Regions from separate parts of the Azospirillum sp. 11R-A genome, predicted to be linked through region 1. Evidence: predicted binding sites of a transcription regulator. Region 1 holds the regulator's gene; the other holds the start of a gene.
What was found. Region 1 encodes LexA, which represses DNA repair genes until DNA is damaged. Its sites were predicted from a motif close to ATGTTCTANTTTGGTTC; they were not measured.
Positions count from the first base shown of each region.

Region 1 (14,846 bases):
GCCCTCGCCCATCGTGTGGAAATCGACCAGATCCTCGAAGCGCTCCAGCGCCACCGTCTCGCCGGTGGACCAGGCGCCCTTGACGAACTGCACCATGCCGACCCGCATGCCGTGGCCAACAGCGCGCATCATCAGGCCGAAGGCGGCGGTCGACTTGCCCTTACCCTTGCCGGTGTGGACCATCAGCAGGCCCTTCTCCACCGTCTTGGAGGCGAGTGCCCGCTCCTGCAACGCCTTGCGCCGCTTCATCTTCTCGGCATGACGGCGGTTCAGCTCGTCCGTATCGGCCATCTCGGCGGTCATATGGAGGTTCCCTTCACGAACATCGGCAGACCGGCGACGGTCAGCACGACGCGCGGCGCCACGGCCGCGATGGATTGGTGCAGGCGGCCGGCATGGTCGCGGAAGCGGCGTGCCAGCGCGTTATCGGGCACGATGCCGAGCCCGACCTCATTGGAAACGAGCACCACCCGGCCGGGCAGCGTCGGCAGTAGTTCCACCAGCGCCGCGGTTTCCGCCGCGATGTCGGCCTCGGCCATCATCAGGTTGGTCAGCCACAGCGTCAGGCAATCGACCAGGACGCCGGTGCCCTCGGCAGCCTGCCGGCGCAGCACCCCGGTCAGGTCGCGCGGCTCCTCGATGGTCGTCCAGTCCGGGCCGCGGTCGTCGCGGTGCTTCGCCACCCGCTCGGCCATCTCGGCGTCCCACACCTGCGAGGTGGCGATGTAGACCCGCGGCCCGCCCAGCGCCGTCAACAGCCCCTCGGCATAGCGGCTCTTGCCCGAGCGGGCGCCGCCCAACACCAGAGTGACGTCGGCAGTCATCCTCCCGGCCATCATTCCCAGGCGCTTCCGTCGCGGCGACGATAGGCGCCGTCGCGCCAGACCATGTCCTCGTCGGAATAGTCGATCTCGTCGCCAGCGCTGCGGTCGCCGACCTCCAGATAGCTGGCCGGACGGTCGCTGCGGTTGATCAGCCGGTGGCCGTCGGCGACGCCATGCGGAAAGCCGGCGCACATGCCGGGGGTGAGCAGCGTCTCGCCCGCGTCGGTCACCAGCGTCAGCTCGCCCTCCACCACATAGACGAACTCGTCCTGGCAGCTGTGCCAGTGACGCAGGGCGGAGGAGGCGCCGGGCGCGAGCCGGGTCAGGTTGACGCCGAAATTGCTCAAGCCCAGCTGATCGCCCAGCACCACCCGGTGCCGGCCGGTGACCTGCGACCGGAAAGGCTGCGGATAGTCGGTGGCGCCGGTTTCGGCGGTCAGCGTCGCGGGATCGAGGACCGGTGGATTCGGCACGGGCGCTCTCCGGTTCTGTGTTGCGGGTCCGGACTGTCGCAAACCGCACCGGCGGCGTCAAACGCTGCCAAGTCCCCTTATGGAGCAGGCCCTTACAAAGCAGGGTTGCCGGGACCGTGTCTGGACAGGCGCCACTTCGCCCACCATGCTTATTGCAGTGCAAAACAACAACCTGCGATCCGATGTCCCGCCTGGAAATCATCAGCCGCCATCCCGCCAAAACACCTCCCGCCGGCACCGCCAAGATGCCGCCGCTCCTGTTCGTCCATGGCGCCTTCAGCGGCGCCTGGATCTGGGACGCCAAGTTCCTGCCCTGGTTCGCCGAACGGGGATGGGAGGCGCATGCCGTCTCGCTCCGCGGCCACGGCAACAGCGAAGGGCGCGACCGGCTGCATGATTTCGGCATCGCCGACTATGTCGACGACGTGCTGGAGGCGGCGGGCCGCCTGTCCGCTCCCCCGGTGCTGATCGGTCATTCGATGGGGGGCATGGTGGTGCAGCGCGCGCTGGCGAAGCGCCGCTTTCCGGCCGGCGTGCTGATGGCGTCAGCGCCGCCCTACGGCCTGCTGACCTCCACCATGGGGCTGGCCTGGCGCTCGCCCTACGTGTTCCAGCAGATGTCGATGCTGATGACCTTCGGCGAGACCGCGATCAACCCCGACGCCATCCGCCGCGCCATGTTCTCCGACAAGATGCCGCACGCCGAAGCGGCCAAGTACGAGAGCTTCCTGCAGGAGGAGTCGCGCCGCGTCCTGCTCGACATCGGCGGCTGGATCCCCTTCCCCGTTCTGCCGCCGCGCGACATGCCGGTGCTGGTGATGGGGGCCGAGGAGGACCTGCTGTTCCCGCGCGCTGAGATCGTCGCCACCGCGATGACGCTGGGCACCCAGCCGGTGTTCATGCCGGGCATGGGCCATGCGATGATGCTGGAACAGGACTGGCAGGCGGCGGCCGAGCGTCTGGAGAACTGGATCGCCACGACCTTGATGGCCGAAGCCGCCCCGTCCGGCTCCGCCGTCTGACCCTGCCCGCCCCTAGGCCTTCGGCCGTTCCGACCGCGAATAGTTGCTGAAATGCCCCTCCCTGGAGGCCTGCCGACGGGCGGACTGGAGGATGGCGCCGGACTTGCCCTCCGGCGCCACGTTCGACAGCTGGCGGGTCAGGTCGGCACCGCCGCAGGACGGGCAGGCAGGCGTCTCACCGGAACGGACCAGGGTCTCGAACCCCTGGCCGCAGGACTGGCAGCGGTAGGAATAGAGCGGCATCGCACCCTCGCGGAACGGATCGCATCGGTCCCGAGCATGCCGCAATACCCACAACAAGAAAACGGTTTTGTTGCGCCGCAACAGCGGTTCGTCAGGCCGCCGCTCCGCCGAAATCGAATCCGGCCGCCTCGACCGCCTGCTGCACCAGTTCGGCCGGGATGCCGCCGGCGACCACGACGGTGCCGGTGGCGAGATCGACGGTCACCGCGGCATTGGGGGCCGCCTTGGTGATCGCGTTCGAAACGGAGCGGGCGCAGCCGCTGCAGGTCATCCCATCCACCTTGTACGCATCGGTCATCGTTACTGGCATCGCCACGGGCTTCCTTTGGATCGGGTCAGCCGCCGGCATGGTGCGTCCGCACCACCGCGCTGACCGGGACAAGAACGAAGCCACGCTTTTGCACATCCGGCAACCAGGATGCCAGAGCCTCGATTGTCGCATCGTGCGGGTGGCCGATGGCGACGGCGTAGCCCTGGCGCTTCGCCACCTGTTCGGTCTTGGTCAGCTGGGCCTTCACCGCCGCCACCGTTTCCACATTGTCGAGGAACACGTCGCGGCCGACCCAGGGCATCTTCAGCTCCTGCGCCAGCCCGAGTCCGGCGCTGTTGGGGGTCGTCCGGCTGTCCAGCCACAGCAGTCCGCGCCGGTGCAGTTCCGTCAGCACCGGCGCCAGCGCCGCGCGGTCGGCGGTGAATCGGCTGCCCATATGGTTGTTCACCCCGACATAGCCGTCGAAGCTGTCCAGCGCCGCGCGGAACCGCTTCACGATCTCGCCCTTGTCCAGCGAGACCAGCAGCGCGTTCGGACCGGGATCGGCCTTCACGCTGGGCTCCATCGGCATGTGCAGCATCAGCTCATGCCCGTTGGCGCGGGCCGCCTTCGACTGGGCCGACAGGTCGCGGGCATAGGGCAGCCAGGACAGCGTCAGCGGACCGTGCAGCCCGGCCATCCGGGACGAGCGCTTGCGGTCCAGCCCCATGTCGTCGATGACGATGGCGATGATCGGCCTGCCCTGCGGAACCTCGGCCGGCAGCGCATTCCTGCGCCACAATGCCGCATTGCCCGAGGGTGCCTGCACCGGGGGCTGGGCCGGGGGAACCGGCGGCGGCAGCATCGCCACGGTGGTCGCGGGCGGACGCGTTTCCGCCTGGGCCGGCTTTTCCGGCACCGCATGCTCCGGGCCATCCGCCGCATGCTGGGCAGGCGCCGGAGCCTCCGCCTTCGCCGCCGGCAGCGAGGGGGGCGACGGCGGCACAGCCGCCTGCTGGGGCGGGGCCTGCTGGGCCGGGCTCTGCTGAACAGGGGCCTGCCGGGCTTGCTCGCCGCCGGACCGGCCGCCGGTCAGCGTCGCGACGCCCATCGCCACCGCGAACACCGCAGCGACCGCCGCCAGAGCCAGGACGAAGGGATTCGACAGAAAGGGGGGAAGCGGAACCTTGCGGGCTTTCGAAGGCGCCTTGCGGGCCATGGTGACGATGTCCATCCTGCGACCGGGGCGGCGCACAGTGGCACCCTGCCGCAGCGACCGCAATTGCTCAAACGACACAAGACGGCCGCCGCAACGGCGCCGTCATTTCAACGGCCCGACCAGTCCCCGGAGACCGCCCGATGCGCCCGTTCCTTGTCACCGTCCCGCTGCTGCTGGCCGCCGTCGCCTCACCGGCACTGGCCGCCGGCGGCCCGCAATGCCCGCCGACCATCGGCGTGACCGCCCAGCCGGAAGCGCCGGGCGGCTGGGCGCCCTATCCGGGCCGCGACAGCCACAGCTTCATCGGCATCACCCTGATCGAAGGCGACCGCAGCCAGCAGATGGCCAGCAGCTCGCGCACCACCCTGGCGCCCGACAGCGAGACCAGGCACGCGCGCCGTCTGGTCCAGCTCTGGGAGTTCGACGCCGCGCAGAGGGGCAAGCTCTTCGTGCTCTGCCGGTATCGCGGCACCGAGGCGACGCTGGCCGCCGACCTGCCGCGCCAGACCCGCCGCTGCACGCTGACGCTGGAAATCGACATCCGCGGCGACGTCCTGGACGAGCCGAAGACGCCGCCGCAGCTCGACTGCCGGTGAGGACGCGAGGCCCTAGGACGAAGTTCTGCGCGGAGGCTGGAAATCCGCCCTTTCAGCCGCTAGGGTGTCCATCGTTGGAACAGGGCCGGAACGGCCCGGACGACCCGGGCGAAGGTGGCCGGGCAAAGGTGGAAGGCGGAAGGCGCATGCTGCTGCTCATCGATAATTACGACAGCTTTACCTACAACCTCGTCCATTACCTGGGCGAGCTTGGCGCCGACGTGCAGGTCCGCCGCAACGACGCCCTGACGGTTGACGAGGCGATGGCGCTGCGCCCCGACGGCATCGTCCTGTCGCCCGGCCCCTGCGATCCCGACCGCGCCGGCATCTGCCTGCCCCTGATCGGCGCCGCCGCCAAGGCCCGCCTGCCGCTGATGGGCGTCTGCCTCGGCCACCAGTCCATCGGGCAGGCCTTCGGCGGCCGGGTGATCCGCGCGCCGGTCCCCATGCACGGCAAGGTCGACAACATCCGGCACGAGGGCCGCGGCGTGCTCGCCGGCCTGCCCAGCCCGTTCCGCGCCACCCGCTACCACTCGCTGATCGTCGAGCGCGACACGCTGCCGGCCTGCCTGGAGGTGACCGGCGAGACCGCCGACGGACTGATCATGGCGCTGGCCCACCGCGAGCTGCCGATCCACGGCGTGCAGTTCCACCCCGAGAGCATCGAGAGCGAGCACGGCCACCAGATCCTGCAGAACTTCCTGGATTTGACCCGCCCCCGCCCGGAAAGCGTGGGCCTGGAGACCGCGGCATGAGCGGCGATCTGTCCGACATGAAGGCCATCCTGGGCAAGGTCGCCACCGGCGCCGCCCTGACCGAGGCCGAGGCCGGCTTCGCCTTCGACATCATCATGTCCGGCAACGCCACCCCGTCGCAGATGGGCGGCTTCCTGATGGCGCTGCGCGTCCGCGGCGAGACGGTGGACGAAATCACCGGCGCCGCCCGCGTCATGCGCGCCAAGGCGATCCCGGTCGAAGCGCCTCCCGGCACCATCGACACCTGCGGCACCGGCGGCGACGGCGCCGGCACCTACAACATCTCCACCGCCGCGGCGCTGGTGGTGTCGTCCTGCGGCGTGCCGGTCGCCAAGCACGGCAACCGCGCCATCTCGTCGAAGTCCGGTGCCGCCGACGTGCTCGGCTCGCTGGGCGTCAACCTCGACTGCGACTTCGCGCTGGTCCGCAGGGCGCTGTGGGATGCCGGCATCGCCTTCCTGATGGCGCCGCGCCACCACCTCGCCATGCGCAACGTCGGCCCCACCCGCGTCGAGCTCGGCACCCGCACCGTCTTCAACCTGCTGGGCCCGCTCGCCAACCCGGCGACCGCCAGACGGCAGGTGCTCGGCGTCTTCTCCAAGCAGTGGGTGGAGCCGCTGGCCCAGGTGCTGAAACGGCTGGGCTCCGAGGCCGCCTGGGTTGTCCACGGCTCCGACGGGCTGGACGAGATCACCACCACCGGCCCCACCACCGTCGCCCAGTTGAAGGACGGCGAGGTGACGGTGTTCGAGGTGACGCCGGAGGATGCCGGCTTGGCCCGCGCCCGGATCGAGGAGTTGAAGGGCGGCGACGCCCAGGTTAACGCCGAGGCGATCCACGCCCTGTTCGACGGGGTGCGCAGCCCCTACCGCGACATCGTGCTTCTGAACGCCGCCGCCGCCCTGCTGGTGGCCGGCAAGGCCGCGACGCTGAAGGACGGTGTCGCCATGGCCGCCGACGCCATCGACAGCGGCGGCGCCCGCGACCGCCTGCGCCGGCTGGTCGCCATCACCAACGAGGCAACGGCCTGATGAGCGACGTTCTGACCCGCATCAACGACGACAAGCGCGCCCTGGTGGCCTCCCGCAAGGCCGCCCGTCCCTTGTCGGAGGTGGAGGCCGCCGCCAGGGCTGCCAACGAGAGCAACCCGCCGCGCGGCTTCATCCGGGCGCTGAGCGCCGCGGTCGAGGCCGGGCGCTACGGCCTGATCGCCGAGATCAAGAAGGCGAGCCCGTCCAAGGGCTTGATCCGTCCCGATTTCGACCCGCCGGCCCTGGCCCGTGCCTACCGCGAGGGCGGAGCGACCTGCCTGTCGGTGCTGACCGACGAGCCCTATTTCCAGGGCAAGGACGAGTATCTGGTGGCCGCCCGCGCTGCGGTGGATTTGCCGGTCCTGCGCAAGGACTTCATGGTCGATCCTTATCAGATCGCTGAAGCCCGCGCGCTGGGTGCCGACTGTATTCTGATCATCATGGCATCGCTGTCCGATGCCCAGGCGGCGGAGATCGAGGACGCCGCCATCGCCCAGGGCCTGGACGTGCTGGTCGAGGTGCATGACCGCGCCGAACTGGACCGCGCCCTGCTGCTGAGGACCCCGCTGCTCGGTGTCAACAACCGCAATCTCAAGACCTTGGCGGTCGATATTGCGACGACGGAAGAGCTGGCCGCCAATGTGCCGGCCGACCGCATGCTGGTGGCGGAAAGCGGGCTCTACAGCCCGGCCGATCTGGCCCGGATGGCGAAAGTCGGGGCGCGCTGCTTCCTGGTCGGCGAATCGCTGATGCGGCAGGCCGACGTCGCCGCCGCCACCCGCGCCCTGCTGGCTCCGGTGTGATGCGATGACCGTTGCGGTGGCCGATACGGGAGCAGAAGCGAGAGCCGATGTGTCGATCGCTGCGGAGAGCCCGCGCCAGGATGCCGTGATCGCGCTGGTGGCGGCGCTCGACCGCTATCTGCTGGATCTCTATCCGGCGGACACCTGCCACCTGCTCGACATCGGCGAACTGGAGGGGCCGGACCTGCGCTTCCTCGTCGCCCGCAAGGACAGCGTTCCGGTCGGCTGCGCGGCGCTCCGCGTCGATCCGGCCGGCTATGGCGAGATCAAGCGGATGTATGTCGATCCTGCCGCCCGCGGACAGCGCATCGGCGACCGTCTGCTCGGCCGGCTGGAAGATCTGGCGCGGGCGGAGGGCTTGAACGCCCTGCTGCTCGAATCGGGAATCCATCAGCCCGAGGCGCTGGCGCTCTACCGCAAGGCCGGATTCACCGACCGCGGCCCCTATGCCTGCTACCAAGACAATGGCGTCAGCGTCTTCATGGAAAAGCTTTTGACGGAGACCGTGCGATGACCGGCTTCACCCATTTCGACGCCGAGGGTAAGGCGGTGATGGTCGACGTCTCCGACAAGGCCGACACCGAACGCACCGCCACCGCCGCGGCGACCGTGCTGATGCAGCCGGAAACGCTGGCGCTCATCATGCAGGGCGGGGTGAAGAAGGGCGACGTGCTGTCGGTCGCCAGGCTGGCCGGCATCATGGGGGCCAAACGCACGCCCGACCTGATCCCGCTGTGCCACCCGCTGATGCTGACCTCGGTCAAGGTCGACCTGTCCTGCGACCCTGCCCGCAACGCGGTGGACGTGACGGCGACCTGCAAGCTGAAGGGCCAGACCGGCGTGGAGATGGAGGCCTTGACCGCCGTCACCGTCGCAGCACTGACCGTCTACGACATGTGCAAGGCGGTGGACCGCGGCATGACCGTCACCGACGTGCGCCTGCTGCACAAGGCCGGCGGCAAGAGCGGCGAGTGGGGCGCGTCCGCCTCCACCGGAGCCTGACGCCATGATCTCCGTCGCCGAGGCGCGTGCCCGCATCCTGTCGGCCTTCGCCGCCCTCCCGGCGGAGACGGTCGCCCTGCCCGACGCTCTCGGCCGTGTGCTGGCCGAACCGGTGGTCGCCCGGCTGACCCAGCCGCCTTTCCACGCCGCCGCCATGGATGGCTGGGCCGTGCGTGCCGCCGACATCGCCGCCGCGACCGCCGAGGCCCCCGTCCCGCTGCGCCGCATCGGCGAATCCGCCGCCGGCCATGCCTTCACCGGCAGGGTCGGCCGGGGCGAGGCGGTGCGCATCTTCACCGGCGCCCCCCTGCCCGACGGTGCCGACGCCGTGGTGATGCAGGAGGATTGCAGTGCCGACGACGCCACCGTGCGGATCGGCCGCGCCGTGGCCGCCGGCCGCTTCGTCCGCGAGGCCGGCTTCGACTTCACGGCCGGTCAGGAGCTTCTGCCGAAGGGCCGGCGCCTGACCGCGCGCGACATCGCGCTGGCCGCCGGCGGCAATGTGCCGTGGCTGTCGGTCCATCGCCGGCCGCGCATCGCCGTCCTCGCCACCGGCGACGAGATCGCCCTGCCCGGCGACCCGCTGGGACCGAGCCAGATCGTCAGCACCAATGCGCTCGGCCTCTGCGCCCTGGTGACCGCCCAGGGCGGGCTCGCCCACAATCTGGGCGTCGCCAGGGACACGCCGGAAAGTGTGGCGGCCCTGGCGAAGGGGGCTGCCGGCTGCGACCTGCTGGTCACCACCGGCGGGGCGGCGCATGGCGATTACGATTTCGTCCGCGATGTGCTGGCCGAACGCGGCGTGGCGCTGGAGGTGCAGACGGTGGCGATGCGTCCGGGCAAGGCGCTGATGTTCGGCCGTGCCGGTTCGGTGCCGTTGCTCGGCCTGCCCGGCAACCCGGTGTCCACCGGCGTCACCGCGCTCCTGTTCCTCCGCCCGATCCTGCGCGTGCTGCAGGGACTGCCGCCGGAGGACGACCGCCTACCACTGCGCGCCCGCCTGACCGGCGCGCTGAGGGCCAACGACCGGCGCGAGGAATATCTACGCGCCACGCTCGCCGCCGGCCCGGACGGTATCCTGACCGTCACGCCCTTCGCCCGGCAGGACAGCGCCATCACCACCCTGTACGCCCAGGCCGATTGCCTGATCCCCCGCCCGCCCCATGCCGACCCGGAGCCGGCCGGCGCCATGGTGACCGTGCTTCCTTTGACGGATGGGGCACTCAGCATTTAGACTTGAACAGAGCGCCAGGACATGGCGCTTGGACGAAGACTGGAACAGGTGAACACCACCCGGAAAACTGTTTCACCGCGTTCCAAATGTTCCACACAAGTTCTAAAAGAAGCCGATGGGGGGCTTGACGCGCAGCAGGAACCAAACTAGAACATGGAGCAACGTTTAGTTTTTGTTCCATCTTCAGTCTGGCCGAAGCCGGGAGGCATCCATGCTCACGCGCAAGCAGCACGAATTGCTGCTGTTCATCCACGAACGGCTTGGCCAGGGCGGTGTCTCGCCGTCGTTCGACGAGATGAAGGACGCCCTGGGCCTGAAGTCCAAGTCGGGTATCCATCGCCTGATCACCGGACTCGAGGAACGCGGGTTCATCCGCCGCCTGCCCCACCGGGCCCGTGCGCTGGAGGTGCTGCGCCTTCCCGAGGGTCTCGATGCCTCCCGCAACCGGACCGTGGCTTCCAAGCCGAAGTTTCAACCCAACGTCATCAAGGGCGATTTCGCCTTCGCCGGCCGCGATACCGCTCCCCCCGCCCCGACCCCGGCCGCCGCGAACGAGACGGTGCAGCTCCCGCTCTATGGCCGGATCGCCGCCGGTACGCCGATCGAGGCCTTGCGCGACAACAGCGCCTTCGTCGACGTTCCCGCCTCGATGCTGACCGGTGGCGACCATTACGCCCTGGAGGTTTCCGGCGACTCGATGATCGAGGCCGGCATTCTCGACCACGACACCATCGTCATCCAGCGCTGCGATGCGGCGGAGAACGGCACGATTGTCGTCGCCCTGGTGGACGAGGGCGAAGTGACGCTGAAGCGCCTGCGCCGCAAGGGCAACACCATCGCGCTGGAACCCGCCAACGCCGCCTATGAGACCCGTATCTTCGGCGCCGACCGCGTCCGCGTGCAGGGCAAGCTGGTCGGTCTCGTGCGCAAGTACTGAGCTTTTCCTGCCCGACCGCCGATCCCCTCCTCCGTCCCCGCGGCGGATGGGATCGGCGAGGTCCAAGCTCCTCTCACTGTCCTCCGGTCCAGGGCCGATCTCCCCGTAGCCCGCGCACCGTCTCCACCGTCACCCGCTCGGCGGTCACCGTCAGCGCATGCGCGCCTTCATGGCGCAGGGTCCAGCGGTCCACCACCAAGTCCGCCCGGCAACGCCGCGCCACCTCCGCCGTCACCACCGCATCGGCCGCCCCGCAGTCCTCGTCCAGCGCATCCGGCAGCCGCGGCAGGGCCACCGTCTTTCCACGCACCCGGTACAGGCAGCCAAGCGCATCGCAGTCCAGCGACCGCCCTCCCCCGCTCCATCCCCCGTCGGCCGGCCAGGGATCGGCCACCGACCGCTCGCCATCGCGCTCCCTCCAGGTTTCGGTCATCCGCCCGCCGCCCTTGACCGACGCGCTGAGCCGTCCATCCGGCAGCCTGACCGCCATCACTGTCCCGTCGCCGGCCACCAGCACATCCGGCCGCACCGCCAGCATGGGCGAGGCCAGCCCCGCCAGGACCGGCAGCATCCCCAGCCAACGCCACCACCGCGTCCAGAGGCAGAGCCAGATCCCCCCCATCACCAGCAGCGCGAACCCTTCCGCCGGCATCGCCGGCACGGTCAGCGAGGCCCAGGGGAGACGACCGAAGAACTCCGCCGTCCAGATCACCGCCCGGTCGCCCCAGTTCATGGCGATCAGCGCCGGTGCCTCCAGTCCGAAGGGCAGCAGCGCGTAGGCGATCAGGCTCCACGGCATGACCCAGAAGGACGTGATAGGAATGGCGATCAGGTTCGACAGCACGCCATAGAAGGCGATCTGCTGAAAATGAAAGAGCGAAAAGGGCAAGGTCGCCAGCGTCGCCACCACGCTGGTCAGCAGAATCCCGCCGACATAGAACAACCCGCGCACGATCCATCCGGCATCGCGCCGCCACTCCGCCAGCCTGACGCTGCCCTTCTCGAACGCGGCGATCAGCGCCACCACCGCGGCGAAGGACATCTGGAAGCTCGGCCCCAACATGCCCTCCGGGTCCATGGCCATGGTGACCAGCCCGGCGAAGGCGACCAGCCGCATGCTCAACGGGTGGCGGTCGAGCATGATCGCCCCCATCACCATGCCGGTCATCAGCACCGACCGCACCGTCGGCAGCGGCGCCCCGACCAGCAGCGTGTAGGCGAGCGCCGACAGGATGCCGAACAGCGCCGCGATCTTCTTGATCGGCCACCGCAACGCGATGTAGGGCACCGCCGCCAGCAACGCCCGCACGACATAGAACAGAATGCCGGCGGCGATGCCGACATGCAGGCCGGAGATCGACAGCAGATGCGCCAGCCCGCTGTTGCGGAAGTCGTCCATCGTCGCTTCCGGGATGCCGAACTCCTCGCCGTTCAGCAGCGCCGTGGTGACGCTTGCCTCCACCGGATCGCCGATGGCAACCGCCACCCGCTCGGCAATCGCGCCGCGCGCCTTCTCGAAGGCGATGGCAACCGTGCTCCACCCCGTCACCGGCGGCGCCTCGACCAGTTCCGGCGCACCGGTGGCGAAGCCCGTGCCGCCCAGCCCCATGAACCACGCACGCCGCTGGAAGTCGAAGGCGCCGGGTTCGGCCGGCGCCTGGGGCGGCAGCAGCGTCGCCCGCAGCCGCACCACCGATCCGGGCGCCGGTGCCGGGAAGCGGTCAGACAGGCGGACGCGCACGGCGGCCGGCGTCCGTTCCGGCGCCAGCTTGCTGACGGTCACCTCCCGCAGGGTGATTCGTGCCGCGCCCGGCCGCCGCTCCACCGCCATCACCCGGCCGGTGACGGTCGCACCGGCGATGCTGCGGCTCAGCACCGGTGCCGCCATGCGGATGGTGTGCGCCTGCGCCACCAGGAACCCCGCCGCCAGCATCAGGAGCGCCATCGCCACGCCGGCCATGGCGAACCATCGCCGCAGCGCCAGCACCAGCACCGCACAGCCGCCGACCGCCGCCGCTCCGATCCACCAGTCGGGCTCCTGCCGCAGCCCGAAATAGAACGACACACCGGCCCCGAAGGCGACGGGCAGCCACAGCACCCAGCGCTCACCCTCCGCCTCCGCGAGCGCCACGAGTCGCCCGCCCATGCGCGCCAGCAGTCGCCGCCAGCGTCCGCCGAGTGTCGCGGGACCGTCGGTTTCCTCCTCCGGCCAGCCGGCGGCCGTCACCGGTAACGGATTCCCGGCGCAGCGATGCCATCTGCGAGCCCCTCAACGACCGTCCATGCGCGCATCGCATTGCCTCCAAGCCGGGTGGCTGTGTTAAACCACGGTGTCGAACCACCGGCGCATCATACCAGCGCCGAACCGGAAATTGAGAGACCGATGACCGTCGTCACCCGCTTCGCTCCGTCGCCGACCGGCTTTCTGCACATCGGCGGTGGCCGCACCGCCCTGTTCAACTGGCTGTACGCCCGCAACACCGGCGGTCAGTTCCTGCTGCGGATCGAAGACACCGACCGGCAACGGTCCACCGACGCGGCGGTGGACGCCATCATCGACGGGCTGAAATGGCTGGGTCTGGACTGGGACGGCGACGCCGTCAGCCAGTTCGAGCGCAAGGACCGCCATGCCGAGGTTGCGTACCAGATGCTGGCCGCCGGCAAGGCCTATCGCTGCTATTGCAGCCCGGAAGAGCTGGAGGAGATGCGCGCCGCCCAGAAGGCCGCCGGCCAGCCGATGCGCTACGATGGCCGCTGGCGTGACCGTCCCGAGTCCGATGCCCCCGCTGGCGTGGCACCGGTGATCCGGCTGAAGGCGCCGCAGGAAGGCCAGACCGTCCTGAACGACCTCGTCCAGGGCGAGGTGACGGTGCAGAACGCTCAGCTCGACGACCTGATCCTGCTGCGTGCCGACGGCACGCCGACCTATCTGCTGGCGGTGGTGGTGGACGACCATGACATGGGCGTCACCCACGTCATCCGCGGCGACGACCATCTGACCAACACCTTCCGCCAGATCCAGATCTTCAACTCGATGGGCTGGGAGTTGCCGCGCTTCGGCCATATCCCGCTCATCCACGGGCCGGACGGCGCCAAGCTGTCCAAGCGCCATGGCGCGCTGGGCGTCGATGCCTACCGCGACATGGGCTATCTGCCGGAGGCGGTCCGCAACTATCTGCTGCGGCTCGGCTGGTCGCATGGCGACGACGAGATCATCTCGACCGAGCAGGCGATCGAGTGGTTCAATCTGGAGAGCATCGGCCGGTCGGCATCGCGTTTCGACTTCGCCAAACTGGAGAATCTGAACGCCCATTACATGCGTCTGGCAGACGATTTCCGCCTGCTCGGCCTGATCGCTCCGCGGCTGGAGGCCGATCTCGGCCATGGCCTGTCCGAGGCGGAACGCGACCTTCTGACGCGGGCGATGAACGGGCTGAAGCAGCGCGCCCGCACCGTCGTCGATCTGGCCCAGAGCGCACGCTTCTACGTTGCGCCGCAGCCGCTCAGCTATGACGAAAAAGCAACCGCTCTGCTGGATGAAAAGGGCCGCACTCTGTTGAGGGAACTGGCGGCCGCCTTCGCCGCCGAGCCGGAGTTCACCGCCGCCGCGCTCGAATCCCAGGTCCGCGCCTTCGCCGAGGCACGGGGCGAAAAGCTGGGCAAGGTGGCGCAGCCGCTGCGCGCCGCGCTGACAGGTTCGACGGTGTCGCCGCCGATCTTCGAGGTGGCAGAACTGCTGGGTCGGGAAGCGACGCTTTCTCGCATCCGCGATGCAGCGGGTGCAGCATAATGGTCATTTCCGTGCGTTGCCATCGGGCAGCCATGGAACTATGCTGCGCCGACGAAAAAAGGGCACCAAGCCCGACCCTCAACGATAAGGACGTGCCGAGATGACCCAGACTGAGGACGGCAAGGACACCGTTACCCTCATCGACAATAAGACGGGCAAGCAGGTCACGATGCCGATCATGCACGGCAGCGTCGGGCCGAGCGTGATCGACATCCGCAAGCTCTACGCCGAGACCGGCTATTTCACCTACGATCCGGGCTTCACCTCCACGGGCAGCTGCGAATCGGGCATCACCTACATCGACGGCGACGAGGGTGTGCTGCTGCACCGCGGCTACGCCATCGATGAGCTGGCCGAGCATTCGACCTTCCCGGAAGTCTGCTTCCTCCTGCTCAACAACCACCTGCCGACCGCGGCCGAGCGCACGGAGTTCGAGAACATCCTGCGCCGCCACTCGATGGTGCACGAGCAGCTGACCAAGTTCTACAGCGGCTTCCGCCGTGACGCCCACCCGATGGCGATCATGTGCGGCGTCGTCGGCGCCCTGTCGGCCTTCTACCACGACTCGCTGGACATCAACGATCCGACCGCGCGCAAGATCGCCGCGCATCGCCTGATCGCCAAGATGCCGACGATTGCGGCGATGGCCTACAAGTACTCGACCGGC
Region 1 covers NZ_JBCEBL010000010.1:397-15,242, reverse strand. Annotated here, with positions in the region: gene cobO (cob(I)yrinic acid a,c-diamide adenosyltransferase) at 1-303, opposite strand, end outside; gene cobU (bifunctional adenosylcobinamide kinase/adenosylcobinamide-phosphate guanylyltransferase) at 300-824, opposite strand; gene VH569_RS15355 (cupin domain-containing protein) at 836-1,297, opposite strand; gene VH569_RS15350 (alpha/beta hydrolase) at 1,480-2,319, shown strand; gene VH569_RS15345 (FmdB family zinc ribbon protein) at 2,332-2,562, opposite strand; gene VH569_RS15340 (heavy-metal-associated domain-containing protein) at 2,654-2,872, opposite strand; gene VH569_RS15335 (divergent polysaccharide deacetylase family protein) at 2,898-4,046, opposite strand; gene VH569_RS15330 (STY0301 family protein) at 4,172-4,627, shown strand; gene VH569_RS15325 (anthranilate synthase component II) at 4,774-5,382, shown strand; gene trpD (anthranilate phosphoribosyltransferase) at 5,379-6,413, shown strand; gene trpC (indole-3-glycerol phosphate synthase TrpC) at 6,413-7,216, shown strand; gene VH569_RS15310 (GNAT family N-acetyltransferase) at 7,221-7,730, shown strand; gene moaC (cyclic pyranopterin monophosphate synthase MoaC) at 7,727-8,218, shown strand; gene glp (gephyrin-like molybdotransferase Glp) at 8,223-9,452, shown strand; gene lexA (transcriptional repressor LexA) at 9,664-10,389, shown strand; gene VH569_RS15290 (ComEC/Rec2 family competence protein) at 10,463-12,616, opposite strand; gene gltX (glutamate--tRNA ligase) at 12,773-14,179, shown strand; partial or broken gene gltA (citrate synthase) at 14,280-14,846, shown strand, end outside.

Region 2 (14,846 bases), on a different contig from region 1:
GGTCTTGATGTCGGGCAGCGCCTTCATCACCGGTGACCGGCCATAGGTTTCGCCGGGCGCCTTGAGCCAGCGGAAATTGACGAAGGGCGATTGGGCGAAGCGCCCCTGCGCCAGCCAGGACGGCTCGGCCAGCCCGCTGTCCAGCACCACGCCCCAGCGATAGGCCGTACCGTCGGGCAGCACCGCCTCGACCAGGGGGAAACGGCTGTCGGGATCCCCGGCCGCCTGCTTCCGCACCTCGTCCGCCAGGTCGGCACCGGGAAAGCGCTGGAGGATCTGGGCCAGCGTCGCCTCGCTGCGGCGGAACGTGGCGTCGAGCCGTCCGTCCGGCCCCTCCTCCAGAACCGCCTCGGCCAGCGGCACGGCGGTGAAGCGCAGGCTGGACGGGGCGCCGGGGGCGGCCTCCTCCATCAAGAGGCTGGCGGTGCCGACGGCGACGAGGTCGAGGAAGGACTGATGAATCTCCACCGCGAAGTTGGAGCGGTCGAAATGCGCCTGGACGATGCCGGCGGCACGGTCGAGCAGCGGAGCGACACGGTCGCGCTCCGCTCCGGTCAGGGTGGGACCGGGCTGGAAGCCGAACCAGCGCGACCAGGGCGGCGTCAGTTCCGACAGCAGGCTGGCGGCCAGCTGTTCCACCGCATCGGGGGCGGTGCCGTCGAACAGCCGGTCGACCCGGCGTTCGCCCGGCGTGCCGCCGCCGCGGAAGGGCCGCCCGTTGGGCAGCGCATGGTCGTAGCATTCCTGCCAATGGCTTTCCCACACGCCGCGCCGGTCGCGGGCGACGCGGTAGCGGTCCAGCAGGGCTTCCGGTTCCGACAGGTCACCCTTCCGCCGGGCGGGCGGTTTCACGGCTGCGGATGCGGGCATGCGCGGTCTCCTCCAGTCAGATGGCGGTGCAGTTGCCAGGGGGTCAGCACCCGGCGGGCGCGCAGGCCGATCAGGCGCTTGACCGCCTCGACGCAGGTGAAGGGCCCCCAGGGAGCGGTGCCGGCCGGGCGGCGCAGCGGGGCGGCGTCAACCGTCAGCCCCTGGGCGCGGTACCAGCCCGGCAGGTCGAAGTCGGCGGGCAGGTCCAGCACCGCGATGTCGGTGAAGCCGGCCAGCGGATCGACCGCCACCCAGCGCCGACCGTCGGTCAGCAGGGCCAGACAGTGGCGGAAGCCCGGCTTCAGCAACCGCAGCCACCACAGAGGTGAATCGCCCCGATAGATGATCCAGGCCGCGGTCCAGGGGGTGGCGCTCATCGCGCAATGCCTTTTTTGCGCAGCGCCGGGGCGATCACGGTAAACGCCTCCTGCCACAGCGAATGGGCCCGCTGTTCGCGGAAGCGGTCCGGTTCCGGCGCGCTCTGGCGGCGGCCGTAATGGACCAGCACATGCAGGTGGTCGCGCACCAGCTTGCGCGCCCGGTACAGGCGGTCGATCACCTGAAGAAGGTCCTGCGGCTCGCAGGGTCGCGCGACCTGCCCGCAGCCGGCGATGACCCGCGCCCCGGCCGCCTTGGCGTCATGCGCCTGTACTGCCCAGAACCACGCCTCCTCCGCGTCGGCAAAGGGTTCGCCCTCGACGCTGTAGGGTTCCGGCTTCAGCGGAACGGTCCGGGAAACGCTGGTTGCTGGCAAAGCGGGGGCGGCCGGACGCAGCATGCTGGTCTCCTTGCGGCTTCGGATTTTTTGAAAAGGAAGGCGCCGGACCTGCTTCGCGGCCGCGCCTTCTGTTTGCGTTATGTTCCGCCCACTGCCCGCGGTCAATGGTTTTATGAAAAAGTTCCTAGGGACGCTGTCGCCGCTTTATGAGATTATCGTCCCATGCTGAAACATACGGACATCTGGCGGGCCATCGACCGCCTCGCGGCACAGCACGGGCTCTCCGCCTCCGGGCTGGCGCGGCGCGCCGGACTGGACCCGACCACCTTCAACAAGAGCAAGCGCACCACCAACGACGGCAAGCTGCGCTGGCCGTCGACGGAAAGCATCTCCAAGGTGCTGGACGCCACCGGCGCTTCCTTGTCGGAATTCGTGTCGCTGGTCGGCGACGGCGCCGGCACCACCCCGCTGCAACGGGTTCCGGTGATCGGCTATGCCCAGGCCGGGTCGGCCGGCTATTTCGACGATGCCGGCTTCCCCGCCGGCAGCGGCTGGGACGAGCTGCTGTTTCCCAGCCTGGGCGACCCGCATGCCTATGCGCTGGAGATCTCCGGCGACAGCATGGAGCCGGTCTATCGCGACGGCGACACCATCATCGTCTCGCCTGCCGCGCAGATCCGCCGCAACGACCGCGTCGTCGTCCGCACCAAGGGCGGCGAGGTGATGGCCAAGCAGCTGATCCGCGAGACGGCGACCAAGATCGAACTGCTGTCGATCAACCGGGCCCACCCCGACCGCAGCATCCCGCTGTCGGACGTCGCCTGGATGGCGCGGATCATCTGGGCAAGCCAGTGACCGTGGGGGCAAACGCCTCCACGGTCACCGTCCAGTCCTAGGAAATTTTCCCTTTACTGTGCATCCCGACAGGCGGTACCGTCCATTCCATGGACCGTGCCGCCCACTTGGACAGCCTTCACCGCACCCATGACGCCAAGCCGCCGAAGCAGGAGCTTCGCTCCGCTCTGCTTGGCGGCCCAAGCCGCGCCAACGCGATCAAACGCGCTGCAACGCTCCGCCTGCACAGCACGCTCGCGGCGGAAGTACGGCTTGCCACCGCCCGGCGTCGCGGCGCACTGACCGCCGCAAGCTGCCGGACCGACGCATGGCTGGCCCGGCTGGCCGCCACGCTGACCCATCACCGCCGGGCGGCGGTGGCGCTGCTCGATCGGATCGCGTAAAAATCGGACTCGATTTGAAGCGTGAATCCGATCGCCAAACATAAAGTTATAGCGTCGTGCGTTTCACATTAAACGCACGACGCTATAGATCAGCGGAACGCATATTCCCAATAGAGCGCCCGTGCCCGCTGGAACAGCGGTCCCGCCGCAAGGCTGCGGTCCTCCACCTTGATCACCGGTACGCATTTGGCGTGGTTGCCGGTGGAGAAGACCTCTTCTGCCTCCAGAACGTCCTGCGGGGTCAGGGTGCATTCCTCCACCGTCACGCCGTCGTTGCGCAGCAAGCCGATGACGCGCTGGCGGGTGATGCCGTTCAGGAAACAGCCGTTCGGCACCGGCGTCCTCACGACGCCATTCTTAGCGATGAAGATGTTGGAGGTGGCGAACTCCGCCACATTGCCGATGACGTCCAGCATGATGGCGTTCTGGAAGCCGCGCTTGCGCGCTTCTGTCAGCGCCAGCCCGGCATTGGGGTAGAGACAGGCGGCCTTGGCCTCGGTCGGGGCCATGGTCGGGATCGGCCGGCGGCGGGTGGATATGCAGGCGGCGAAACCGGTCGGCTGCGGCAGCGGGTCCTCGTAGATCGACAGGACAAAGCGCGTGCTCTCCGGCGCCGGGGCGACGAAGCCGTCGTCGGCGTAGAACATCGGACGGATGTACAGTTCGGCGTCCTTGGAGAAACGGCGGATGCCGTCCCAGCACAGCTCTTCGATCTCGCCGGCGGTGACCATCGGCTCCAGCCCCATCACCTGGGCGGACCGGATGGCGCGGGCGCAGTGCAGGTCCAGGTCGGGGGCCACACCCTGGAAGGCGCGCGCGCCGTCGAAGACCGTCGAAGAGAGCCACAGCGTGTGGGACAGCGGTCCGACGATCGGCGGGTTGCCTTCCACCCACTCGCCCTGGATCCAGCTCCACGCCTGGCCTGCCATGCCGCCCATGATTTTGGTCCTTCCCTAGAATGTGTCCGTACGCTGGGCGCCGCCGGCCGGCACCGCCCATTCGTGGTTCGTCGTCGTTGGTGATCTCCCGGAGAGCATACCCCCTCGCCGCCATCGGTCAACCGGTGCGCACGCAATCGTCCCGTGCGATGGAGCGGATTGCGGCTTCGGCCGTTGATAGGGGAGAGCGAGCAACCGCAATCCACCGACGGAGGGAAGTTACCTCATGCCGATCACCGATCCCGGCCTCAGCGCCGCCCCGCCCAACGTCTCCTCCGGCCCATTCCCCGGCCCGCACGAGGACATTCCCGGCGTCGATCTGCCGGGCACCGACAACCCCGACCTGCCCAATCCCGGCGGCCCCGGCACCACCGACAGCCCGGCTCCCGGCAACGACCTTCCGCCGTCGCGCCCGACCGACCCGGATTTCGTCTAAGCACCAAAAACGAAAAAGGCGCCCCCGAAGGGGCGCCTTTTCCATGTCGCAAACGCTTATCAGCGATCAGCGGCGCGCAACCATCAGCTTCTTGATCTCGGCGATGGCCTTGGCGGGGTTCAGACCCTTCGGGCACGCCTTGGTGCAGTTCATGATGGTGTGGCAGCGGTAGAGACGGAACGGATCCTCGAGGTTGTCGAGGCGCTCGCCCGTCATCTCGTCACGGCTGTCGGCGATCCAGCGATAGGCCTGGAGCAGGATCGACGGGCCGAGATACCGGTCGCCGTTCCACCAGTAGCTGGGGCAGGAGGTCGAGCAGCAGAAGCACAGGATGCACTCGTAGAGGCCGTCCAGCTTGGCGCGGTCCTCCGGCGACTGCAGCCGCTCGCGGCTCGGGGCCGGCGACTGCGACTGCAGCCACGGCTTGATCGAGGCGAGCTGGGCGTAGATGTGCTTCAGGTCGGGGACCAGATCCTTCACCACCGGCATGTGCGGCAGCGGGTAGATCTTGACGTCGCCCGGGACCTCGTCAATCGCCTTCAGGCAGGCCAGCGTGTTCGTGCCGTCGATGTTCATCGCGCACGACCCGCAGATGCCCTCGCGGCAGGAGCGCCGGAAGGTCAGCGTGCTGTCGACCTGATTCTTGATGTAGATGATCGCGTCGAGGATCATCGGCCCGAACTTGTCGAGGTCGACCACATAGGAGTCGACGCGCGGGTTCTGGCCGTCGTCCGGGTTCCAGCGGTAGATCTTGAAGGTCTTGGCCCGCTTGGCGCCGCTCGCGACGTTGACGGTCTTGCCGACGCCGACCTTGGAGTTGGCTGGCAGGTTGAATTCAACCATGGCTGATTTCCTTTATCCGGCGGGCCTTAGTACACACGGGCCTTGGGCGGGAAGACCTCGACCTCATCGGTCAGCGTGTACATGTGGACCGGGCGGTAATCGATCTTCGTCTCGCCATTGTCCGCGACCCAGATGACGGTGTGCTTCATCCAGCCTTCGTCGTCGCGGTTCGGATAGTCCTCACGGGCATGGGCGCCGCGGCTTTCCGGACGGTTCTGGGCGGAGTGCAGGGTGGCGACCGCCTGGCCCAGCAAGTTGTCCAGTTCCAGCGCCTCGACCAGATCGGAGTTCCAGACCAGCGAACGGTCGGAGATGGCGATCTCGCCCTTCTTGGCATAGACCGCGTCGATCTTCTTGACGCCCTCGTCCAGGACCTCGCCGGTGCGGAAGACAGCGCAGTTGTTCTGCATCGTCCGCTGCATGTCCAGCCGCAGGTCGGCCGACTTGATCGAGCCCTTGGCGTTGCGGATGCGGTCGAACCGCTCCAGCGCCTTGTCGCAGCTGTCGGGCTTGACCGACGGAGCCTTGCCCGGCTGGACGATCTCGGCGGCGCGGATGGCGGCCGCACGGCCGAACACCACCAGATCGAGCAGCGAGTTGGAGCCCAGGCGGTTGGCGCCGTGCACCGACACGCAGGCGGCCTCGCCGATGGCCATCAGGCCGGGCACCACCTGATCCGGGTTCGAAGCGGTCGGCGACAGCACCTCGCAGTGAACGTTGGTCGGGATGCCGCCCATGTTGTAGTGGACGGTCGGCAGAACCGGGATCGGCTCCTTCGTGACGTCCACGCCGGCGAAGATCTTGGCCGTCTCGGCGATGCCGGGCAGGCGCTGGTGGATGATCTCCGGCGGGAGATGCTCCAGGTGCAGGTGGATGTGGTCCTTGTGCTCACCCACGCCGCGGCCTTCGCGGATCTCGATGGTCATCGACCGGGACACGACGTCGCGCGACGCCAGATCCTTGGCCGACGGGGCATAGCGCTCCATGAAGCGCTCGCCGTTGGAGTTGGTCAGGTATCCGCCCTCGCCGCGCACGCCCTCGGTGATGAGGCAGCCGGAGCCGTAGATGCCGGTCGGGTGGAACTGCACGAACTCCATGTCCTGCAGCGGCAGGCCGGCGCGGAGCACCATGCCGCCACCGTCGCCGGTGCAGGTGTGGGCCGAGGTCGCCGAGAAGTAGGCGCGGCCGTAGCCGCCGGTCGCCAGCACCACCAGCTGGCCGCGGAAGCGGTGCAGCGTGCCGTCGTCCAGGTTCCAGGCCAGCACGCCCTTGCAGACGCCGTCCTCCATGATGAGGTCGAGCGCGAAGTATTCGACGAAGAACTCCGCCTCATGCTTCAGCGACTGCTGGTAGAGGGTGTGCAGGATGGCGTGGCCGGTGCGGTCGGCGGCGGCGCAGGTGCGATAGGCCTGGGTCTTGCCGTACTGCGCGGTCATGCCGCCGAAGGCGCGCTGATAGATCTTGCCCTCCGGCGTACGTGAGAAGGGCACGCCATAGTGCTCCAGCTCGATGATCGCCGGGATGGCCTCGCGGCACATGTACTCGATGGCGTCCTGGTCGCCCAGCCAGTCCGACCCCTTCACGGTGTCGTACATGTGGTAGCGCCAGTCGTCCTCGCCCATGTTGCCGAGAGCGGCCGAGATGCCGCCCTGCGCCGCCACGGTGTGCGAGCGGGTCGGGAACACCTTGGTGATGCAGGCGGTCTTCAGGCCCTTTTCGGCCATGCCGAAGGTCGCGCGCAGACCGGCGCCGCCGGCGCCGACGACGACGACGTCATAGGTGTGGTCGATGATGTTGTAGGCGGTCGCCATGGTCGTCAGGCTCCGATGAAGATCTTCACGACGGCCAGCACGCAGGCCGCCGCCAGGGCGAAGGACAGGAACTTGACGCCGATGATCAGCGCCATCTTCTGCCATTCGGCATGCACGTAGTCCTCGATGACCACCTGGAGCCCGGACTGGGCGTGGTGGAAGGTGACCACGGCGGTGAGGATCATCATCACGGCCGAGAAGGGCGACTTCATCCAGGCAATGAAGGCGGCGTGATCGGCACCCAGATGACGGATGACGCCGAAGACGAACCAGACGGTCAGCGGGACCAGGGCAATCGCGGTCAGACGCTGCGACCACCAATGTTCGGTGCCATGCTTGGCGGAACCCAGACCGCGTGCGACCTGCAACGGCGAGCGGAGGGTCTTGCTATTGGACGCCATGTCTTATCTCCTCACCACACGGCCAGGCCGACGATCCAGGTCAGCACGGTCAGCACTGCCGTCGCGCCGAGGACGACCTTGTTGTTGCGGTCGGCATCGGTCAGCTCGAACGACTTGCCGGCGTCCCAGACCAGATGGCGGATGCCGTTGCACAGGTGGTAGTACAGCGCCGCCGACCAGCCGAACATCAGCAGCAGGCCGAAGAAGGAGCCAATGAAGCCCTGCGCGCGCGCAAACGCTTCCGGACCGGCAGCGGCGGCGACCAGCCACCAGACCAGCAGAAGTGTGCCCACAGCCAGCCCCACGCCCGTGATGCGGTGCGTGATGGACATGACTGCGGTCAACGGGAGTTTGTAGACTTGAAGGTGCGGGGAGAGCGGCCGACCGCTGCCGTTTGCCATTGCGTCGTCCTCTGTTCGCGGCCGGACGCGGCGCAACATGACGATTGCCGCGGCGGCTGGGTGGTGCGTGCCCTTTTGAGACGGCTGTCCCGTCCTATTGGTTGGCGCAATGAATTACGCTCACGCAGCATCCGAGTCAACGGCGGGGGGTGGCCGAAAGTGCTGGTGTGACGATTTTGGCGCAGCGCGGGAAGTGGCTGAAAAGAAACGGCCTTCGGGTCCTGTGGTAATACCAGCCAATGAGGACAGTCCGGGACCGCCGCGCTTGCGCTTGCGCTACTTGTCGAAGCGGCGCACGTTCTCGACCATCATCGAGTACATCTGTGTAATCAATTCCGCGGGACGAAGACGACCGAACGGAATGTTGTCCTTCGCCCACTCGACCAGCCCCGGCGGCGGCTTCACCGGCGCCACCTCGTACCCCGCCTTCTTCAGGGCGGCGGTCACCGCCTTCGCCTGCTTGGCATAATCCTCATTGAAGAAGGACTTGTCGGCATCCTTGATCGCCTTGGCGATGATGTCCTCGATGGGGGCGGGCATGCCGATGCTGGAACCAGATCTGGTTGGCGAAAGTGGCGACACCCTGTCACAGCAGGGCGCCCTCCGCAATTCCCGGGGAGAGGACTTCGGCGAAGGTCTTCGATATGCAGGAAAGATGGATACCCGGGCCGCATTTCAATGTGGACGGACAAACGCCCCCGGTCATTGAAACGTATTCCCGGCCTGATTCCCCGCCGAGGCGGGGAGGCAGGTTTCCGTTGCAGGCGGCCTGCAAAATCCGGATTTGGATTTTCCTGGCAAGCCGCCCTTACGACACCAGCGCCGCGTCCTTCTCCGCGATGACGTTGGCGATGGCGGCGCGTTCGGCGGCGGTCAGGCGCAGGCTGGCGCTCTTCAGCTGCCCGCAGGCGGCCATGATGTCCTCGCCGCGCGGGGTGCGAACCGGGCTGGCATAGCCGGCATTGTTGACGATGTCGCCGAACACCTGGATCGCCTTTGCGGTCGACCGCTCATAGGGAGCGCCCGGCCATTCGTTGAAGGGGATCAGGTTGATCTTGGCCGGAACGCCTTCCAGCAGCTTGACCAGCGCCCGCGCATCGGCCGGCGTGTCGTTGATTCCCTTCAGCATCACATATTCGAAGGTGATGCGGCGGGCGTTCGACAGACCCGGATAGTTCCGGCAGGCGTCCATCAGCTCGCGCAACGGGTATTTGCGGTTGATGGGCATGATGATGTCGCGCAGCTCGTCGGTGACCGCATGCAGGCTGACCGCGAGGTTCACGTTCAGCTCCTGGCCGCAGCGCTCCATCATCGGCACGACGCCGGAGGTCGAGAGCGTGATGCGCCGCTTGGAGATCGAGATGCCGTCGCCGTCCATCACGATCTTCAACGCCTTGGCGACGTTGTCGTAATTGAACAGTGGTTCGCCCATGCCCATCATGACGATGTTGGACAGCATGCGCCCGTCGGGCGGCGCCGGCCATTCGCCCAGCATGTCGCGCGCCAGCATCACCTGGGCCACGATCTCCGCCGCGTCCAGGTTGCGCACCAGACGCTGCGTGCCGGTGTGGCAGAAGCGGCAGGTCAGCGTGCAGCCGACCTGGGAGGAGACGCAGAGCGTGCCGCGGTCCTCTTCGGGGATGTGGACGCTCTCCACCTCCTGCCCGTCGGGCATGCGCAGCAGCCACTTGCGGGTGCCGTCCGCCGACTTCAGATCCTTCACCACCGTCGGCCGCGCCACGATGTAGGCATCGGCCAGCTTTTCCCGCACCGGCTTGGCCAGCGTGGTCATCTCGGCGAAATCGGTGGAGCCGCGGTGGTAGAGCCAGTGCCAGAGCTGGCGTGCCCGGAACTTTTCCAGGCCGATCGACAGCATCTCGGCTTCCAGCTCTTCGCGGGACAGGCCGACAAGGTTCTTGCGTCCGTCGGCATCGGTCGCCGGCAGAACGAAGGCGGAAGCATGATTGGAGGCGCTCATGGCCCCATTACATAGGGCCATGAGCGCGCGGAGTCAAAAGACTCGAAGGCAAAAAGACCAAGTAATCCGCTGCGGCGATCAGCGCTTCACGCCGCAGGCCTCGTTGATGGCGTCATAGGCCTGCCCGACGCCGGACAGGCTGTAAGTGTCGGTCGTCTTGGTGCCACGGCCGGACACGCCCTTCACCACCATCTGCTTGCCGTTGCGCAGCGCCGCGGTCACGGCGCGGTCGGCGTCGGCATCGCGGGCCCAGGCGGTCTCGCCGTCGGTGAACAGCTTGAAGTCCTTGCCGTCGATGCTGACCTCGGCCTCGCTGCCCTTCTTGAACGGATAGCCGACGATGACGCTGACGACGTCCAGGGCCTTTTCCGCCGGGCGGTGGGTGACCAGCGTGTAGATGTCGCCGCGCTTCGCCTTCGGCTCCGACTTCTTGGGCTGGCTGGAGATGTAGCACACCTTCTGGCCCTTCTCCTCGAACAGGAAGGCGTTCCAGTCCTTGAAGGTGCCGAGATGGCGCGGGTCGGCCGCGGCGGCCGGCGCAGCGGTCACGCCAGCGGCCAGAAAGCCGGCGGCGAGGATGGAAGAGACGACAGAACCGGCAAAGACGGCCCCGGCAAATCGGCGGACGGCGTTGGGAAGCAACATCGGTCTTGCGTCTGCTCGTTGTTGGTCCGTGGGGTGCGGGCGGACACTACCCCAAACGGACTGACCATTCCAAGACCGCCGGGCCGGTGCAGGCTCGTTTCTCACAGGCCACCCTGCTCGTCGCGTGACATTTTGACACGCATAAGCACAATGGGGGGTCATAAACTTGCCGCTGGCGTAACCGGGGGTTCACGCTATACCTGCGCCCGGCATGAACGCGACGGGGACTGGCATGGCCAAGCTACTGGTGGTGGACGACGATCCGGTCACGCGCAACCTGATCCGCGCGATCCTGACCCGCGAAGGCCATGACCTGACCCTGTGCGCCAGCGCCCCGGAAGCCATCGGCATCCTTTACGTCCAACAGTTCGACCTCGTCCTCACCGACATCATCATGCCCGACCATGACGGGTTCGAGGTCATCAAGGCCGCACGGACGCTGCGCCCGGAGATGCCGGTCGTCATCCTGTCGGCCATCGACGACAAGGTGCCGGCCGAACTGACCTCCGCCGCCTTCGCCAAGCTGGGCGTGTCGCGGGTGATCTCCAAGCCGGTCAACCCCAGCCTGCTGGCGTCGGAGGTGTTGGCGGCACTTGTCGCCGGTTGAATGAATTAGGCAATGGGATTACTTTGCCGGACGCGCACCGCAGACGCGCAACCGCTGGGAATGCCATGCTCCACGACGATGCACGGCCGGAGATGGCCGGTCCGGTCGCCAAACCACCGTTCAAGGTTCTGGTCGTCGATTCCGATCCGTCGCTGCTGGCCAAGGCACGGTCGGCGGTGGAGGGACTGTCGATCGACGGTGCCGGGGTCGACCTGACCGGCGCCACCTCCGCCGCCGAGGCGCGCGACGCCCTGCAGCGGCATCCCGACACCGCCCTGATCCTGCTGGAGACCGCGCTGGAAGGCCCGAAGGCGGGGCTGGACTTGGTGGCCTATCTGCGGCGCGAACTGGGCAACCAGCGCACCCGCATCCTGGTCTGCACCGACGAGCGGGATGCGGAAACCGGGAGCGCGGACACCGGAAGCGCGGACACCGGAAGCGAGGATGAGGCCATCGCCGCCAACGACGTCGGCGACTGGCGGGTCAAGGCGGAACTGACGCCGCGCGCACTGCGCACCGCCGTCGCCGGCCAGTTGCGCACCTTCGCCAGCCTCCAGGCGCTGGCGGCGGGGCGCAAGGGGCTGGCCCGCATGCTGGTGGCAACCACCGGCCTGCTGGAGATGCGCACGCCCGACGTGCTGTTCCCCAACATCCTGCCGCGCGTCGTCGGACTGCTCGGCATCGGCCACCATGCGCTTCTGTGCATCCAGGGCGACACGCTGCCGCGCGACCGCAAGATCCGCGTGCGCGCCTCCACCGGCCGCTTCGCCAAGTGGAAGGACGTGGAGGTCGCGGAGCTTGGCGAACCGCGGGTGGAGGCGGCGCTGGAGCGGCTGTCGCCCAGCAGCGAGACGATCATCGAGCCGGATTTCTGCGCGCTGCGCCTGCGCGCCAACGGCGGCATCACCGGCATGATCTATGTCGAGGGCCGCAACGACGGCACCGCCCGCGAATGGCAGCTGATGGAGCTGTTCCGCAACAAATGCTCCATCGCCTTCGAGAACGCCCTGCTGATCGAGGAGCTGAACACCTCGCAGAAGGCGACCGTCCTGGCGATGGGTGCGCTGGCCGAATACAAGGACAACGCCGCCACCGGCCATCTTCAGCGCATCGAGAAGCTGGTGGGCTCCATTGCCCGCGAGCTGCACCAGCGCGAGAAGTTCCGGGACGAGCTTGACGCCGACTTCGTCGAGAAGGTCGGGCTGGCGGCCCTGCTTCACGATGTCGGCATGCTGAGCGTGTCGGACGAGACGCTGGGGATGCCGGGCGAGCTGACCGGCATCGACATGCAAATGATCCAGCGCCACACCGAGATCGGCCACCGCATCCTGGCCGAGGCGGCGGTGCCGCTGCGCGGCCGGTCGCTGCTGTCCATCGCGGCGGAGATCGCGCGCTACCACCACGAACGCTACGACGGATCGGGCTATCAGGAGGGTCTGCGCGGCAGCGCCATCCCCATCGGCGCCCGCATCATGGCGGTGGCTGACGTGTTCGACGCGCTGATCACCAGCCGCCAGTACCGCAGCGCCTGGGCGGTGGAGGACGCGATGGCCTGGATCGTCGAACGGTCGGGCCGCGATTTCGACCCCGACGTCGTCGATGCCTTCGTGCATGTCGTCCGCCGCTTCCAGACCGACGACCCCGGCTGGTTCCCGAAGGCGGGGAGCGGCCACGGCATGCTGGGCGGCGCCATCGGCCGCAAGCTGCGCGCCCTGTTCGGCCGCCGGGCGGAGGCGATGTAGCCTCCACTCCCGGAGGGCACGGAAGCGCGTGTCGTTTTGGCAGGATTTGGACGCCCATCGGCAACAGCGCCACTCACCCCGGCGCATGAAGCCCGTTATTCTCCCTGGCACCCCCCGAGCCGGAGACCGTGCCATGCTGGACCTGCGCCCCAACTGCGAATGCTGCGACCGCGACCTGCCGCCCGAGGCGACGGACGCCTATATCTGTTCCTTCGAATGCACCTTCTGCGCCGATTGCCGCGCCCGGCTGCCGGGGGAGCGCTGCCCGAACTGCGGGGGCGAGCTGGTGCGGCGGCCGATCCGCCCGGCGGCGAAGCTGGCGGCCAACCCGCCGTCGGCCACGCGCATCGTGAAGCCGGACGGCTGCGCCCCGCTGTTCTAGAGTCTGTCTGATGCTTATTGAAGCACCAGACAGACTCCAGGCTTTTGGTTTTCCGTGTGATTCACGCTTCAAGCGATTCCGCTTGAAGCGATCACACTCTAGCCCTGACGGATGGAAGGCCCGGATCGGAAGTGCTGTCGCTGGCGTTCGCCGCGCAAATCGGCCAGACTGGCGCCATCGCTCCCGGGGATCCGCCCCCGGACGGAGCGCAGGGACCGTCGCAGCATGCTCACGCTCTACAGCTTTCCCACGCCCAACGGACGCAAGGCCTCCATCCTGCTGGAGGAGTTGGGACTGCCCTACACCGTCCACCGTGTCGATCTGGCCGCCGGCGAGAACAAGCGGCCGGACTTCCTGGCGGTCAGCCCGATCACCAAGATCCCGGCGCTGGCGGAGGAGCTTCCGGGCGGCCGGGTGCGGCGCCTGTTCGGCTCCGGCGCCATCCTGCTGCATTTCGCCGAGCGCACCGGCCGGCTGCTGCCCGAGGATGAGGACGAGCGGGCGGAGGCGATGAGCTGGTTCATGCTGGGCATCAGCGACCTCGGCCCCACCGCCATCGACATGCAGCGCTTCGCCGCCCGCTCCCCCGACCGCATCCCCCATGCCATCGACCTGTACAAGGGCGAGTTGATGCGTTGCTATGCGGCGCTGGAGGAGCGCCTGGGCACGGCGGAGCATCTGGCCGGCGCCTCCTACTCCATCGCCGACATCGCCTGCTTCCCCTTCATCGCCGCTGCGGCGGTGGCGGGCGGCGGACTGCTGGAGCGGTTCCCCAACCTGAAGCGCTGGCACGACACCGTCGCCGCAAGGCCGGCGGTCCAGCGCGGAATGGCGGTTCCCGATTTGGCCGCTTCCGGCTGAGCGTACGATCCTCGACCCTCCGCCTTCCTCGCCCGGTTTTCCCCGAACGCCATCCGGCCGTTCCAACCAGACGTCAGAGACATGCCGATCAACAACCGCATCGCCGCCTTCCAGGACGACATGACCGCGTGGCGGCGCGACATCCACGCCCACCCGGAACTGGGGTTCGAGGAAAAGCGCACCTCCGACATCGTCGCCACGAAGCTGGCGGAGTTCGGCATCGCGGTGCATCGCGGCCTGGGCGGGACCGGCGTGGTCGGCACGCTGACGGGGCTGGGCACCGGCAGCGGCCGGACCATCGGGCTGCGCGCCGACATGGATGCGCTGCCGATGCCGGAGGCCAACGACTTCGACCATGCCTCGCGCCATGCCGGCAAGATGCACGCCTGCGGCCATGACGGGCACACCGCCATGCTGCTGGGTGCCGCCCGCTATCTGGCGGAGACCCGCAACTTCGACGGCACCGTCCACTTCATCTTCCAGCCGGCCGAGGAAGGGCTGGGTGGGGCGAAGCGGATGATCGACGACGGGCTGTTCCAGCAGTTCGACTGCGAGCAGGTCTATGGCCTGCACAATTGGCCGGAACTGCCGGCCGGCCGGATCGCCGTGCACCCCGGCCCGGTGATGGCCGCGGCAAACCAGTTCGAAATCCATGTGACCGGCCACGGCGCCCACGCCGCCATGCCCCATCGCGGCATCGATCCGGTCCTGGTGTCGGCCCACATCGTCACCGCGGCGCAGAGCCTGGTCAGCCGCGGCACCAACCCGGCCGAGAGTGCCGTCGTGTCGATCACGGTGGTGGAGGCCGGGACCGCGGCCAACGTCATCCCCGACAGCGCGCGGATGCGTGGCACCATGCGCACCTTCTCCGAAGAGAACCACAGCCGCATCCAGGAGCAGTTCGGCCGCCTCGTCACCAGCATCGCCGAAGGTCTGGGTGCCACGGCGGAGCTGCGCTTCCGCCCCGGCTATCCC
Region 2 covers NZ_JBCEBL010000018.1:73,459-88,304, reverse strand. Annotated here, with positions in the region: gene VH569_RS22480 (portal protein) at 1-870, opposite strand, end outside; gene VH569_RS22475 (hypothetical protein) at 849-1,247, opposite strand; gene VH569_RS22470 (hypothetical protein) at 1,244-1,648, opposite strand; gene VH569_RS22465 (S24 family peptidase) at 1,811-2,443, shown strand; gene VH569_RS22460 (hypothetical protein) at 2,551-2,826, shown strand; gene VH569_RS22455 (branched-chain amino acid aminotransferase) at 2,916-3,764, opposite strand; gene VH569_RS22450 (hypothetical protein) at 3,991-4,200, shown strand; gene VH569_RS22445 (succinate dehydrogenase iron-sulfur subunit) at 4,267-5,043, opposite strand; gene sdhA (succinate dehydrogenase flavoprotein subunit) at 5,070-6,854, opposite strand; gene sdhD (succinate dehydrogenase, hydrophobic membrane anchor protein) at 6,860-7,255, opposite strand; gene sdhC (succinate dehydrogenase, cytochrome b556 subunit) at 7,267-7,656, opposite strand; gene VH569_RS22425 (hypothetical protein) at 7,933-8,196, opposite strand; gene rlmN (23S rRNA (adenine(2503)-C(2))-methyltransferase RlmN) at 8,465-9,634, opposite strand; gene VH569_RS22415 (invasion associated locus B family protein) at 9,713-10,279, opposite strand; gene VH569_RS22410 (response regulator) at 10,512-10,886, shown strand; gene VH569_RS22405 (HD domain-containing phosphohydrolase) at 10,952-12,628, shown strand; gene VH569_RS22400 (DUF1272 domain-containing protein) at 12,762-13,010, shown strand; gene VH569_RS22395 (glutathione S-transferase family protein) at 13,236-13,871, shown strand; gene VH569_RS22390 (M20 aminoacylase family protein) at 13,953-14,846, shown strand, end outside.
Region 2: the regulator LexA is predicted to act here: its motif matches at 1,717-1,733, upstream of VH569_RS22465 (S24 family peptidase).